Regions from separate parts of the Lysinibacillus sp. NPDC094177 genome, predicted to be linked through region 1. Evidence: riboswitches for the same ligand, from Rfam matches in the RefSeq annotation. Region 1 holds a riboswitch; each other region holds the start of a gene.
What was found. Region 1 has a riboswitch for S-adenosylmethionine ahead of metA (homoserine O-acetyltransferase MetA). Riboswitches for the same ligand answer to the same signal wherever they lie in the genome.

Region 1 (4,921 bases):
TAAGTTTACTCTTAATAAAGCTTTTCGTTACTCTAGGAAAACGGACACCTACCCTTACATTTGTAGAGGCTAATGAAAAGATATTAGGTCGCTTTTTTGGAAAAATAACTTCGATTGGCTTTATTATTCTATCCTTTATTTCTGCTGGTGAATTATTATATTTCATTGGCATTTTCATGAAAACAGCAATTATGCCAGAAACACCTATGATGGCCTTTGCTTTTCTATTCAGTATTATCATTATTTATGCAGCATTTCTAGGGATTGAAGTTTTTGCCCGTTCTGCAGAAATACTATTCGCAATGTTTATTTTAATTTTTATTTTATTTGTAGTTTGTATCTCACCATCCGTCCATATTGAAAATCTACAGCCAATAATGGAAGCACCAGTAAAATCTTTATTCTTTAGTATTATTCGATTAATAAGTATTTTTTCATTCCCACTTGTCATATTATTAATGATTTTTCCTTCTAATGTTAACATCCATGAATCAGCACAAAAAGGTTTTTACATTGGCACAATTCTTGGAGGGATTGTCTTAATTGCTATCATTACACTGGCAATCCTTGTCCTAGGTCCGGCAAATACTGCTTCTAGGACATTTCCCAGCTATTCATTAGCTCAAAGAATTTCAATCGGGAATTTTTTGCAGCGTATTGAAGTTATTATGGCAGCAATGTGGATAATATCAATTTATATTAAAACCTTTATGTTTTTTTACGCTGGGGTCATCGGCATCGCACAAATATGTAAAATTAACAATCATCGACCCCTTATTTTCCCATTTGGAATGATTATCCTTGGACTTTCACAAATTGTTCATCCTAGTATCATTCATTCAGATATTTACAATAGAGAAACCTGGCCTATTTTTTCCTTTATTTTCGCGATTTTATTACCATTAGTTTTACTACTCGTCGCGAAAATTCGCAAAATTAACGGTAATCAAGGAAATAACACACAAAGTAATTGTAGTACACAGAATGAAAATGGAAGTAATAACGGGAATTCTTCGCAGAGTGATAACAGTAGCAATGCCGGAAATGCTACACAAAGTGAAAATAATAACGGTGATTCTACACAGAGTGCTAATAGCAGTAATGCCGGAAGTGCCACTCAAAATGAAAGTACTAGTAATAACGATAATTCTACTCAAAGTGATAGTAATAGCAATCCCGGGAATGCTACACAAAAAAGTAATAGTAATACTGATAATTGTGCTCAAAATGAAAATAGTAGCAATGCCGGAAGTGCCACTCAAAATGAAAGTACTAGTAATAACGATAATTCTACTCAAAGTGATAGTAGCAACAATGACGGGAATACTACACAAAAAAGTAATAGTAATACCGATAATTGTGCTCAAAATGAAAGTAGTAGCAATGCCGGAAGTGCCACTCAAAATGAAAGTACTAGTAATTACGATAATTGTGCTCAAAATGAAAATAGCAGCAATGACGAAAATTCTATGCAGAATAATAGTAATAACAATGCTGGAAACACTACTCAAATTGCAAGTAGTAACAATATCGAAAATCTTCCGCAAAGTGATAGTAGCAGCAATACAACACAGAATTATAGCGATACTGGTAATACTCCAAGCAGTGATAGAAATAAAAATTCATCTGAAAATTAAACAGCATAATGTTAAAAATGATGACCCTGAAATATCAAGGTCATCATTTTTTTAATTGCTACAGTGTTAAATATGATATTCAATCTCATCAACGAAATCCCATTCGTATGGTGTTTCTTGGTATACATAGTAGTTCAACCAATTCGAGAATAATAAATGTGTATGGGCACGCCACGAATTAATCGGTTCATTTGCTGGATTATCATGTGGGAAGTAATTCACTGGTACTTCAATATCTAATCCTTTCGCAACGTCACGACTATATTCATCTGCTAAAGTTGTCGCATCGTATTCAAGATGGCCGGTAATCATAATGTTTTTATTGTCCTTAGATTGCACAATGAAAACACCAGCATCTTCTGAATAAGATAGTAATCGTAAATCAGGGTGGTTGCGTACTTCGTCGATTGATACAGATGTGTAACGTGAATGTGGGGCTGTAAATAAATCACTAAAGCCACGTACTAAATCCACTGTTAAATCCGTAATAACATGAGAATATACACCTGAGCATTTAGCAGAAAGCTCAATTTTCCCAATGCCGTAATGATGGTATAATGCTGCCTGTGCACCCCAACATATATGTAGAACCGATGTTACGTTTTGCTTAGACCAATCCATTATTTCTGAAATTTCCTGCCAGTAGTTCACATCTTCGAACGCCATTTTTTCAACTGGTGCACCTGTAATAATCATGCCATCATAGCGGCGATGACGGATTTGATTGAAGGTCGTGTAAAATAACTGTAAATGTGATTTACTGACATTTTTCGATTCATGCGTAGCTGTATTTAAAAACGTAATATTAACTTGTAACGGTGTGTTACCTAATAAACGAAGTAATTGTAGCTCTGTTTTTTCTTTTTCAGGCATCAAATTTAAAATTAATATATTTAACGGACGAATTTGTTGGGTTTTTGCTCTATCCTCTTCCATTACGAAGATTTTTTCCTCACGTAAATGTTCTCCAGCTGGTAAGTTTTTCGGAATATTAATTGGCATCTTGCATTCCCCTCTCAATAATTTTTCTCTGTTAGAATCAATTAGTGCCTTAAGATCAATGCACGGGCCCTGCGCAAAGCTCAAATATCAAACGATAAAATTAAAAAATCCCCCTCATTCCATATGAGATAGAATGAGAAGGATTTTTCCACGTTCACTCTTATCTCTCAAAGGACAAATCCTTTGCTGGAATTAGCACCTTTCTAACTTTTGTTAGAGGTTGCTGAAGCGTCATCGGGCCAAATCCCTCAACTTCTCATGATAAGATTATTTAATTAAATAGAATTGTAACATGAACAATTAAGAATATCAATAATACATAGAATATTTCGTTATTAATCATGCATGTCATTATGTTTTAAGAGGAATTACAGTTTAGTTATTTATCTTTACGCTTCTTATTAAGTCTATGTAATTTTCATTGTAACTCATACTTCTGAAAAAAAGAAGTGTATAGCATTTACAAATAAAAAAGAAGGCAAGTAGCCCTCTCTAGACACTTTTTAAGTGTCTATTTTTAAAATCTTTTATTTGCTTTAAGCATTAGAATTACTGTTAAACTTTATAGGAATAGCCCTTGCAATAATCGTAATGATGTAGGTGATAATCGTCCCTCCAAAATAAGCTATGACTGGGGACCCCACAATAACTAGTAATAATAAAATGTTTCCAATAAAACCGAAGTCGTATTCGGCTTGGTCAGGAATCATATATAAGAGAGCAGCAATCAAATAAATAACAAAGATTGGAGCAACTATAAAGTTAAGAAAGTAAGATAACTTGGTTGCTTCGTTGGATTTTTGAATTAGCTGTTGAATAAAATATAAAATAGAAGTAGCTATGAATACAATGCAAATTACACCACCATAGTCTTTGTAAATGGAATCTAAAAAGTGCGATATCAAAGCCCCCAAAACAAGAACAACAGCGCCCACACCCAAAATACCACCAATAAATGCTGAACCACCACGAATTAAATTAAACCCGCCTAGTCCGTTTGGAATAAGTTGCCAACCCCACATAAATTAAAATCTCCTTTTCATAGGTAATTATACACATTTTTATTATACAGAAAGTTATAATTTATGGAAGCTTTTACTGGGATAAATTTTCTAGTGATTTGTTCAAGTTGTCACTCTTGATTGTCTTTATTTTATAGTGATTCGTTTGAACACTACTTTTTTAATAAAAATACGCTACCCGATGTGAGTAGCGCTTACTGAACAATATGGAACCATTACACTATTAAAATTTATTTTTATTAAGTATCCACAAACTCCCCATTGAAAAAAGCATTACACATAAACTTCCGATTAGTGACTGATGCCACCAATTAGAATTAACTACCTCTGTATTTACTGTATATGGATAACCTACAGTTGTATTTCCGTTAGATAATGACTTTGTCACCATTGGAACCCATTCAAAAACAGAACCCCCTAAGTTCCGAAAGGAAATAATAAAAACAAGTAATGCAACAACTAGGACTATCAACAATACATAGTTAATTGTTTTTCTGATGTCAGGATATCGAGCATTTATATTCATTCTATAATCACCCCCTTTACTTTTCAGTTTCGGATTTAACAATATGGAACTATCACTCATTAGTCCTCATATGTTGTAAAATTGAAGAAAGATCAAAAATATCTGGAGCAACTTTATTTATATTGTTTAAATCTCCTTCGTCTAATTTAAACTCATTAAGATATGCATCTAAAAATAACTCAATATCTTGTTTACTCAACTCATGTTTTTCTACTAGATCAACTACTTTTAAATTTCGTTCATGTTCTATATCCAGCAAAATTCTATTCATATCCCAATATGTCATATTTTCAGTAAACATTTCTTTTCCTCCTAAAATAAAATTACCTTTACATACGCTTTGAGAGAATAAAAGTTTCACGAAAATAAAATATAATTAGATTTTGTAGGTGGATCATAATCTCCAGCTAAAAACTTTACACCACTGTAAGTCAAATACCCCTACACTCGAGGTTACAATGTACTTGTTTCAATATGGAACGATTATTTAATAAATACTCTTACTATATTACTAGCAACACGTTCCATAACACGCATATTTGTAGGCTCTTCTGATAAAGTTAACTCACCATCTAATTTGCCTACTTTAGCGAAGTTGTTAGAGAATAGTGTACCATCGTCACGTACTAACAATTGTCCTGTTATACCAACTGGTGACCACTCAGGACGTTCTTCACGTGGTTTATACGTTTCATCAGGATTATAGTTAGGATTGATTAACGGTACATAACAGT
Region 2 (4,921 bases), on a different contig from region 1:
AAGATGAAAAGGTATGTAAGCTTTATAACTTACATACCCTTTTTGATAAATCGGAAAGGAGTTCACAAAGGATGTTAGCCTAAAATCATCGCATCCATGCGATAACGGCTAACTGACCTGCATCAGTGCTGCTGCCGCTTCGCTTTCGCGCAAAAAACATCTGCAGGCCTAAGCACAAAGCCAATTCCGGAATCAATTATGCCGAAGCATAATTGATTTATTTAACTGGTACAACTGAGCCTTTCCATTCTTCAAGAATGAAGTCTTGGATTTCTTTAGATTTTAATACTTCTACTAATTTTTTAATTTCTGGTTTTGTTTCATCACCAGCACGTACAGCGATAATGTTTACATAAGGAGATTCTTTATCTTCTAGAGAAATTGCATCTTTCAATGGATTTAGTCCGTTGTCGATTGCGTAGTTAGAATTGATAAGAACTGCATCACCTTCATTATTTTCATACATTTGTACAAGCATTTCAGGCGCTGTATTTGCATCGAATTTGAAGTTTTTAGGATTTTCTTCAACATCTTTAAGTTCAGCAGATGTTTTATCTACTCCATCCTTAAGTTTAATTAAGCCCTTAGCTTCTAATAATGAAAGCATACGCCCGTGATCTGCAACAGAGTTAGAAAGTAAAATTGTTGCACCCTCTGGTAAATCCTCAAGAGATTTATATTTTTTAGAGTAGATACCGATTGGTTCAATATGAATACCACCAGCGTTTACAAAATCATAACCCTTTTCTTTAATTTCTTTCTCTAAATAAGGGATGTGTTGGAAGTAGTTTGCATCAAGATCGCCAGATTCTAAATCTTGGTTTGGTAATACATAATCTTGATATTTTTCAATTTTAAGATCGATACCTTCTTTAGCTAAAATTGGTTTTGCTTTTTCCAGAATAACCGCATGAGGTGTATTCGAAGCACCTACTGTTAACGTTACTTTTTCTTTACTATCATTAGATGATGAGCCTGAGCTTGTATCTTCTTTTTTACCAGCACCACAAGCGGCTAAAGCTAGTACTAATACTGATAAAAATAATCCTGCTAATAACTTCTTCATTTTATTACTCTCCCTTTTTTCCTATTTAAATATGTTAGCGGTATAAAACCGAGATAACCTCTTAGATGTTCGTAACGGAATACTCTTTTTGTCACTACAATTTTTATTAGCGCCTCATTAGCGTTTATCTGTTTTGATCGTAATCATGTCGCCAATCCATTGAATAACAAATACAACTATTAAGATTAATATAGTCGACATTAAAGTTACATCTGTGCGATTACGTTGGAAACCATCTAAGAATGCTAAGTTTCCTAGACCACCTGCACCGATAATACCTGCCATCGCAGTATAGCCAACAAGTGCTACAGCCGTTACAGTAATACCAGAAATAAGCGCTGGTAACGATTCTGGAATTAATACTTTCCAAATAATCGTTGACGTTTTGGCACCCATTGAACGAGCTGCTTCAATAACACCTTTATCAATTTCACGTAAAGCAATTAATACCATTCGTGCATAGAATGGTGCAGCGCCAATAATTAGTGCTGGTAAAGCCGCATCTGCGCCACGAATTGTGCCAAGTAAAAATTTCGTAAATGGAATTAATAAGATAATCAAAACGATAAATGGAATCGAACGGAAAATGTTAACGATTGAGCCGGTTAAAAAGTTCACAATTTTATTGGCCCATAGTTGGTTAGGACTTGATAAAAACAATAAGATTCCAATCACTAATCCAAGTATAAATGTGATAACCGTAGAAATTGTTGTCATGTACAATGTTTCATACGTAGCGTCCCACATTTTTTCCCAGTCGACATTCGGAAAAAGACTAGTTAGCATTTGCAATCACCTCCGTTTGTACTTCGACTGTATTTAAGTAGCTAAGTGCAGCAGCAACATTGGCCTCTGACCCATCAATTTGCACAATAAGTGTACCGTACGCGCCATTTTTCGTTTGCGAAATATTACCATGTACAATACTTACTTCTACATCAAACTGTTTCACAAGATGTGAAATGACAGGCTGCTCTGTTTTTTCTCCTACAAAGATTAGCTTAACAAGTTGTCCATTAGGATAATTTGCTTTAATTTGTGCCACGGTTTCCTGTGTTTCCTTCGTATCTGTAATTTGAGAAACGAATTTTTTCGTAATGGCCGCTTGCGGAGTTTGGAATACTTGTAATACTTCACCACGTTCTACAATTTCTCCAGCTTCCATAACCGCTACACGATGACAAATTTTGCGAATAACGTGCATTTCATGTGTGATTAACACAATCGTTAGACCTAATCGTTCGTTAATATCGACAAGAAGATCAAGGATAGCATCTGTTGTCTCCGGATCGAGTGCAGATGTTGCCTCATCACATAACAATACCTCTGGGTTATTAGCAAGCGCACGAGCGATACCTACACGTTGCTTTTGCCCCCCGGATAGTTGTGATGGATACGCCTTAGCGCGTCCATCTAGACCAACAAGTGTTATCAATTCTTTCACACGTGCTTCACGTTGTGCCTTTGGAACACCTGCTATCTCTAGTGGGAAAGCGATGTTTTCCGCAACGGTTCTAGACCAAAGTAAATTGAAATGTTGGAAAATCATACTGACCTTTTGTCTAGCATCTCTGAGCTTTTGCCCCTTTATGGATGAAAATTCTTGATTGTTAACTGTCACTGTACCAGATGTAGGCTTTTCTAAACCGTTTAACAAGCGAATCATTGTACTTTTACCAGCGCCACTATAACCGATAATGCCAAAAATTTCACCTTTATTAATAGAAAGGTTGACGTCTTTAACTGCAGTTAATTCGCCATTCGTAGTTTTGTATTTCTTCGTAATATTTTGAAGATTGATCATAGCGAATTCTCCTTTTCTTATATAAAAAACCCCTTCACTTATAGACAAGTAGAAGGGGTCACGTAAATTATACGCTAAACCGTTCTCTCATCTTTCAAAGATAAATCTTTGGGTGATTTGGCACCTTTTCACATTGTGATGGTTGCCGGGCTTCATAGGGCACTTCCCTCCGCCGCTCTTTATAAGAGTTCGATATATTTATTGTTTTTTAATATATTTGTTACTTTACCACGCGATTAATATTCAGTCAATTAGTTTTTTAACAATTCGTATAAATATGGTACGGATTGAAAGGCATAAACCTTTTCTGTCACTTCTCCGCCTTCACATACGAGTAAACATGGTACACTTTCGATTTTATGAGCATAAGCTATTTGCTCTATAAAATTAATATTCGCTTTGCCGACTTGTAGCTGTGGTAGCAATTGCTCAATAACCGTCATCATTTTCGATGCAACTGCACACGTTCCACACATTGGCGTATATAAATAAAAGGCAGCCTTTTCACCTGACTGGACAACCGCGTCCCACTGCTCTTTTGACCATTCTTCCATCATTTTTCACGCAACCTTACAAAATATATTCATTATGGATTGAGAAGTGTGCACGAAGCAATATCGCTGCTAACACCTTCTTCGGAGTTGTCTCAACTTCCTTATATGTTGGCATCGTACGTAAATGCTCAGCCTCTGGATAATGTCTGTCCATTAATGCTCGTAGTTTATCACCCGATGTATCTGCATCAAAAAACGTATAAAGCTCACAACCCTCGTATGGATCAAGTAGCTCTTCTAATTGATGCACACCAATTGTACCATTCGTACAAAGTATTTTAACATCTTCATTTAAAATAGGTTCAATTTGAAGCTTATCCGATCGGCCTTCGACAATTAAGCATTTTCCCTCGACCATCACGCCACCCCCATTTAGACATATCCCTTATAATTCATTATATCAATAAACTTTATCGTTGATACAGTTAGACACCTATTGATAAAGGAATATACTTGCATTCTTCTCACTGTTATAGTAGCGGGATGAATGAAGATAATAAAAAACGTCGGTAGTTTCCGACGTTTTTCTAATTCAGGCTTGTCTTATTCTGCAATCATTTCTTCGTATTGCTCAGCTGTCATAAGCTTTTCAACTTCTGATGCATCAGCAGGCTCTACAACGATCATCCATGCTTTTTCATATGGTGATTCATTAACGAATTCTGGGCTATCTTCTAAATCTGCATTTACTTCAACTACTGTACCTGAGATTGGTGCGTATAATTCAGAAACTGTTTTTACAGATTCAACGCTACCGAATGGATCATCAGTTTTGATTTCGTCGCCAACTTGTGGAAGTTCAACGAAAACGATATCTCCAAGTTCAGCTTGTGCGAAATGAGAAATACCAATACGTACTTTACCATCTTCTACTTTTACCCATTCGTGCTCTTCAGAGTAACGTAAGTCTTTAGGTGTGCTCATGCATTAACCCCTCCATAAATATGTAATATATTCATTTTCAGTGTGCCATACTTCTTCTATAAAAACAAGGATAAATAGGGTTATTTCCAAGCTTGCTCAAAATCTGATTCTCTAAACCCTAAAGTAACTTTTTTTCCATCGGTTACAATTGGACGTTTAATCAGCATACCATCTGAAGCAAGCAGTTCAAGTTGCTCTTCTTCAGTCATTTCAGCAAGTTTATCCTTCAAGCCAAGCTCTCGATATTTCATACCAGAAGTATTAAAAAATTTCTTTAAAGGTTGTCCACTAGCTTGCCATAGGTTTGATAATTCGTCCTTTGTAGGCGGTTGTTCGACAATGTGTACCTCTTCGTATGATACCCCATTGTCATTTAGCCACTTCTGAGCTTTTTTGCAAGTAGTACATTTTGGATAATGAATAAATTGAATCGTCATTTATAGGCTCCTCTACTATCATTATTAGGACACTACATTTTCAGTGTCTCCCTCATTTTCTGTAGTATACCATCATAACCGTTACGAACCAAAATGAAACTCATCATGCCAAAGCGTGGGGTTGATTTCCGTTCCG
Region 3 (4,921 bases), on a different contig from region 1:
AAATCAAATGCTCAAGTGATCTTACGCTGGGATATTCAAAATGGTATCGTCACAATTCCAAAATCTGTGCGTAAAGAACGTATGATTCAAAACGCTGATATTTTTGATTTCACCCTAACTGATGAAGAGATGGCGATCATTAACGCTATGAATCTAGAACAACGTGTTGGACCAAACCCAGATGTGTTTGACTTTGTCATGTAAACGATAGCTATGTAAACGTAAAAGAGACTGTCTAATTTTCTTCTCGTGACAGTCTCTTACCAATCTATTTAAGATGTATGCATCATCGCGATATCTTCATCACGTTGCATTAACAGTACATCTTCACCTTTATCTTGTAGCTTTTCGATATGTTTTTCACCCCAAGTGCAAAGGATGTTCAGCACAGGGTCCATTTCTTGACCATAAGGTGTTAACGAATATTCAACTTTCGGCGGTACTTGATTGAACACCTTGCGATTAATTAATCCAGACTGCTCTAATTCACGCAATTGGCTTGTTAGCATTTTTTGCGAAATGCCTGGAATCAATCGGCGAAATTCATTCGTACGAATCTGACCATGGTGGTTAAGATGACAAAGAATAATAGGTTTCCATTTGCCCCCAATGACTTCAAGAGTGGCTTCAACACCAATATTATAAACTTTTTTCATTGTAAACCCCCTGTAATATTCAAAAGTAACTAAAAGTACCCTACGAACTTTTTGGTATGTATGAATATTACTATACACTATACAAAAAATCAAAGGAGATATTATTAGAATGAAAGATACAAAAGTGCCGAATGCCAAACTAACATTACTCGCACTTGCCATCAGTGCATTTGGTATCGGCTCTACAGAATTTATAAGCGTCGGATTACTTCCATTAATTACAAAAGATTTTGATATAACATTAAGTACTGCGGGCTTAACCGTATCCATATATGCACTAGGTGTAACTATTGGTGCACCACTTTTAACAGCATTAACATCGCGCCTTAGTCGCAAAAATGTGTTATTGCTCGTCATGGTACTTTTTATTATCGGGAATTTACTTGCAGCTCTAGCACCCTCATTCTCATTACTAATTGCCGGCCGTATTATTTCAGCATTAGCACATGGCGTGTTTATGTCTATTGCCTCTGTTATCGCTGCAGATGTTGTGGCACCTAATAAACGAGCAAGTGCAATAGCTTTTATGTTTACAGGGCTAACATTAGCAACTGTCACTGGTGTCCCGCTAGGAACTTTTATTGGACAAGTAACTGATTGGCGAATGTCGTTCATTTTCATTGTTCTCATAGGCATCATTGGATTAATTAGTAATGCCCTGCTCGTGCCAAGTCACTTATCGAAAGGTAATCCAATATCCATTCGAGATATTGGTAAAGTATTAGGGAATATTCGAATGTTATTAATCCTCTTTATTACTGCAATTGGGTATGGTGGCGCATTCGTTGTATACACCTATGTTTCTCCTATTTTAGAGCAGTATATGGGCTACTCACCAAAGGCAATTGTCGTGATCTTAGTTGTATATGGTATTTGTGTTGCCATCGGTAATACATTAGGTGGTCGTTTTGCGAATAATAACCCTTTACGTTCTATTTTTATTATCTTTATCGGCTTAGCATTGGCAGTACTCGGCATCGGCTTCTTTTTGGAATCATCAATCATTGGATTATTGATGGTCTTTATGATGGGGCTATTTATGTTTATGAATGTGCCAGGATTACAGCTTTATGCCGTTCAGCTTTCAGAAAAGTATATACCATCAGCTATTTCAATGGCTTCAGCATTAAACATTTCAGCTTTTAACATTGGCATTTTTCTAGGGTCATACATCGGAGGATTCATCATTCGTCATCAATCATTAGCTCATACTCCTATATACGGATTCGGCATGGTGATGATTGCTGCAGCTACTACATTTCTATGGTTACTCTTTGATAGAAACAAACTTTGAAGATTTATCGGAACAAAATCTCATTTTATCGGAATCTTTTCTCGTTTTATCGGAACAATTTCAATTTTTATCAACGGGTACCTCCTCAGGGATTAGTCATAGTTGAGACCCTGGAGCGAAGCGGCAGCAACAAATGGCTTTTCTGTGCGAAAGCGAAGCGGCAGCAACAAATGGCTTTTCTGTGCGAAAGCGTAGCGGCAGCAACAAATGGCTTTGTTGTACATAATATAAGGTATCAGCATAGGATAGGAGGAATTTAGTTGTATTACAATCCTTATCCGTATTTTGTCTATCCTAATTATTATCCGGCATGGGTAATGGCAAATCAGCCAACAATTCAACACCCTTCTAGCCATCTAGCAATGCCGACAAACCCAACGAATAGAAGTCCATTTCCAATCGTCAATACAAAGAAATTGAAGACTTCCGCGAAACGGATCAAGGATATTATGCAGCAAGCACAATTACTTACGGATAAAATTGATGAATCAGAGCAATTTGCACATGATCTTATGGACGCGGCACAACAATCAAAGAAAACAGAAGTTGAAAAGTTAATTGCGTCAACAGGCATTACTATAAAATACGAAACTACCTATACACCAGATGGATTTCGTATAACATTTACTGAAAGTAGCTGTTGTAAACTAACATTAATTTTGGGTTGGTGAAGAGTTGGTCCTTTGAAGAGGGCCACTTTTTTTGCCTTTAGCATCTTTATGAATTTTAACCTTGTATCCCTATCGAACTTGTAAACTATAAATAAATATGCTAAAGTATTTGTAATTGTTATTTCTGAAAATTCTTATATTATTTTTTCTTATCAAGAGAGACGGAGGGATTGGCCCTATGAAGTCTCAGCAACCAGCCTATAGGTATGGTGCTAATTCCAATTGGCAAAATTCAGCCTTGAAGATGAGAAGACTTACTTATGTTGCATTGCACAAGAGTCCTCTTCTTCAAGGAGGACTCTTTTTTATTGTTGCATTCAAAAAAATTAAAAGAAAGCAGGGAACTATTATGACAAACGAACTTTTACGAGCAATTCAACTATTGAAATCGAAAGAATGGGTCGATTTAACACATACATTTGGTCCAAATTCTCCTCATTTCTTTATGTTTGACGATGCAAAATTTGAAACATTATTTTCGCATGACGATGGCTTCTTTGCACAACAATTCACTTTCCCTGGGCAATACGGAACACATATCGACCCACCTATTCATTTTGTGCGAGATACACGCTATTTAGAAGAATTGGAGCTAAAAGAACTAGTGCTACCACTAATCGTTATTGATAAATCGAAGGAAGCCGAAATTAATAACGACTACACGTTAAGTATTCAAGATATTCTTGACTTTGAAGCTGAATATGGAGAAATTGAAGCAGATACCTTTGTTGCGCTGCGTACCGATTGGAGTAAACGTTGGCCAGATAAAGAGTCTTTCAGCAATAAGGACGCTGATGGTAATAATCATATTCCGGGCTGGGGATTAGAAGCGTTACAATTTTTATTCAACGAACGAAAAGTAAGTGCTATTGGCCACGAAACTTTTGACACGGATTCAGCAGCAGATTTTCGTAAAAACGGTAAGTTAGACGGTGAATATTTTGTGCTAGAGAAGGATACTTACCAAATTGAGCTTATGACAAATTTGGATAAACTACCTCCAAAAGGGGCCGCTATATTCAATATTGTGCCAAAGCCTGAAAAAGCGTCTGGATTCCCTGTCCGTTCATTCGCAATATTACCTTAATATAGCAAAAGGTCTGATTCAATAAATATAGAATCAGACCTTTCTTCATGAAAATAATTTATTTCGCTGTATTCCTTCTTTTGAAAACAAAATAAACGATCAACATTATTAATATGAACAATACTATAAGATAAACACTGTAACGGGATACATATAACCCAACATAACGCCATTTCTCTCCAAGTATCGTTCCTAAGGTAATAAAAGTAAATGTCCATATAGTTGCTCCCGTATATGCAAAGAAAGCAAATTTTTTATAAGGATAATTATTAATAGCCGCAATATATGCTGTTAGATGACGCACACCAGGAATAAAATATCCTATTAATAATAATCCTGGACCTATTTTCGCAAATAACTTTTTAGTAAAATCAATTTTCTGTTCAGTAATATGGATTTTCGAACCGTATTTTTGCAATAAAGGAAGCCCGAATTTATAACCTATATAGTAGCTCAGGGTAATTCCCCCTGCCGCACCTACGATAGCGCTGATTAAAGCTGGGATATGTGCTAGAGTTTCGCGATAAACACTATACCCTACATATGTTAAAAATATCTCATCTGGAAGTGGTAGCCCAACAATCCCTCCAACTAGGATAAGAATGATGCCAAAATATCCGTAATGTTCAATAAGAGATTGCACATGATGCGCCATAATTCCATCCCACCTAAAACGTAATAATTTTTAATAGTTAGCTTTATAATAACTCAATGGAAACAACATTATGAGTGTTATGTATTTAATACAGTTTTCTCCAATCAATTATGCCTCGGCATAATTGCGTCCGGAATCGGCTTTGTGCTTAGGCCTGCAAATGTTTTTTGTGCGAAAGCGTAGTGCTAACGCAGCGACAGCAACAGATGTCTTTTGCGCGAAAGCGTAGTGCAACGAAGCGACAGCAACAGCATGATGTTGGTCACTCAGTCGTCGCCACAGGACGTGGCGTTCTTAGACTGAGTTCCTCTATTTCAGGGGTTGTTTGGACACCCGCTGAAAAGTGACTTAAAACCACATTCATCTCACCACCTATTGAAGTGGGAGACTTCTGTAACTGCCGTTTCACTTACGTTACATAAAACATCTGTACCTGTCGCTTCGCTTTCGGTCAAAAGACATCTGTACCTGTCGCTTTGCTTTCGGTCAAAAGACATCTGTACCTGTCGCTTCGCTTTCGGTACAAAAAATATTTGTACCTGTCGCTTTGCTTTCGGT

Region 2: linked by a shared signal. The riboswitch ahead of ACQKNC_RS21500 (methionine ABC transporter ATP-binding protein) and the one ahead of metA (homoserine O-acetyltransferase MetA) in region 1 are both predicted to bind S-adenosylmethionine.
Region 3: linked by a shared signal. The riboswitch ahead of ACQKNC_RS12470 (cyclase family protein) and the one ahead of metA (homoserine O-acetyltransferase MetA) in region 1 are both predicted to bind S-adenosylmethionine.

Annotation. Positions count from the first base shown of each region.
Region 1 is NZ_JBNNTW010000005.1:159,676-164,596, forward strand. Features, by position in the region: gene ACQKNC_RS10580 (endospore germination permease) at 1-1,637, shown strand, start outside; gene metA (homoserine O-acetyltransferase MetA) at 1,704-2,639, opposite strand; SAM riboswitch class I at 2,797-2,907, opposite strand; gene ACQKNC_RS10590 (hypothetical protein) at 3,176-3,661, opposite strand; gene ACQKNC_RS10595 (hypothetical protein) at 3,885-4,187, opposite strand; gene ACQKNC_RS10600 (hypothetical protein) at 4,240-4,488, opposite strand; gene ACQKNC_RS10605 (peptidase G2 autoproteolytic cleavage domain-containing protein) at 4,671-4,921, opposite strand, start outside.
Region 2 is NZ_JBNNTW010000022.1:25,593-30,513, reverse strand. Features, by position in the region: gene ACQKNC_RS21510 (MetQ/NlpA family ABC transporter substrate-binding protein) at 218-1,066, opposite strand; gene ACQKNC_RS21505 (methionine ABC transporter permease) at 1,184-1,852, opposite strand; gene ACQKNC_RS21500 (methionine ABC transporter ATP-binding protein) at 1,842-2,870, opposite strand; SAM riboswitch class I at 2,955-3,058, opposite strand; gene ACQKNC_RS21495 (thioredoxin family protein) at 3,122-3,424, opposite strand; gene ACQKNC_RS21490 (toprim domain-containing protein) at 3,441-3,782, opposite strand; gene gcvH (glycine cleavage system protein GcvH) at 3,968-4,348, opposite strand; gene ACQKNC_RS21480 (arsenate reductase family protein) at 4,429-4,785, opposite strand.
Region 3 is NZ_JBNNTW010000006.1:160,753-165,673, forward strand. Features, by position in the region: partial or broken gene ACQKNC_RS12450 (aldo/keto reductase) at 1-204, shown strand, start outside; gene ACQKNC_RS12455 (winged helix-turn-helix transcriptional regulator) at 273-656, opposite strand; gene ACQKNC_RS12460 (MFS transporter) at 766-1,950, shown strand; gene ACQKNC_RS12465 (hypothetical protein) at 2,211-2,621, shown strand; SAM riboswitch class I at 2,768-2,872, shown strand; gene ACQKNC_RS12470 (cyclase family protein) at 2,971-3,708, shown strand; gene ACQKNC_RS12475 (DedA family protein) at 3,767-4,363, opposite strand.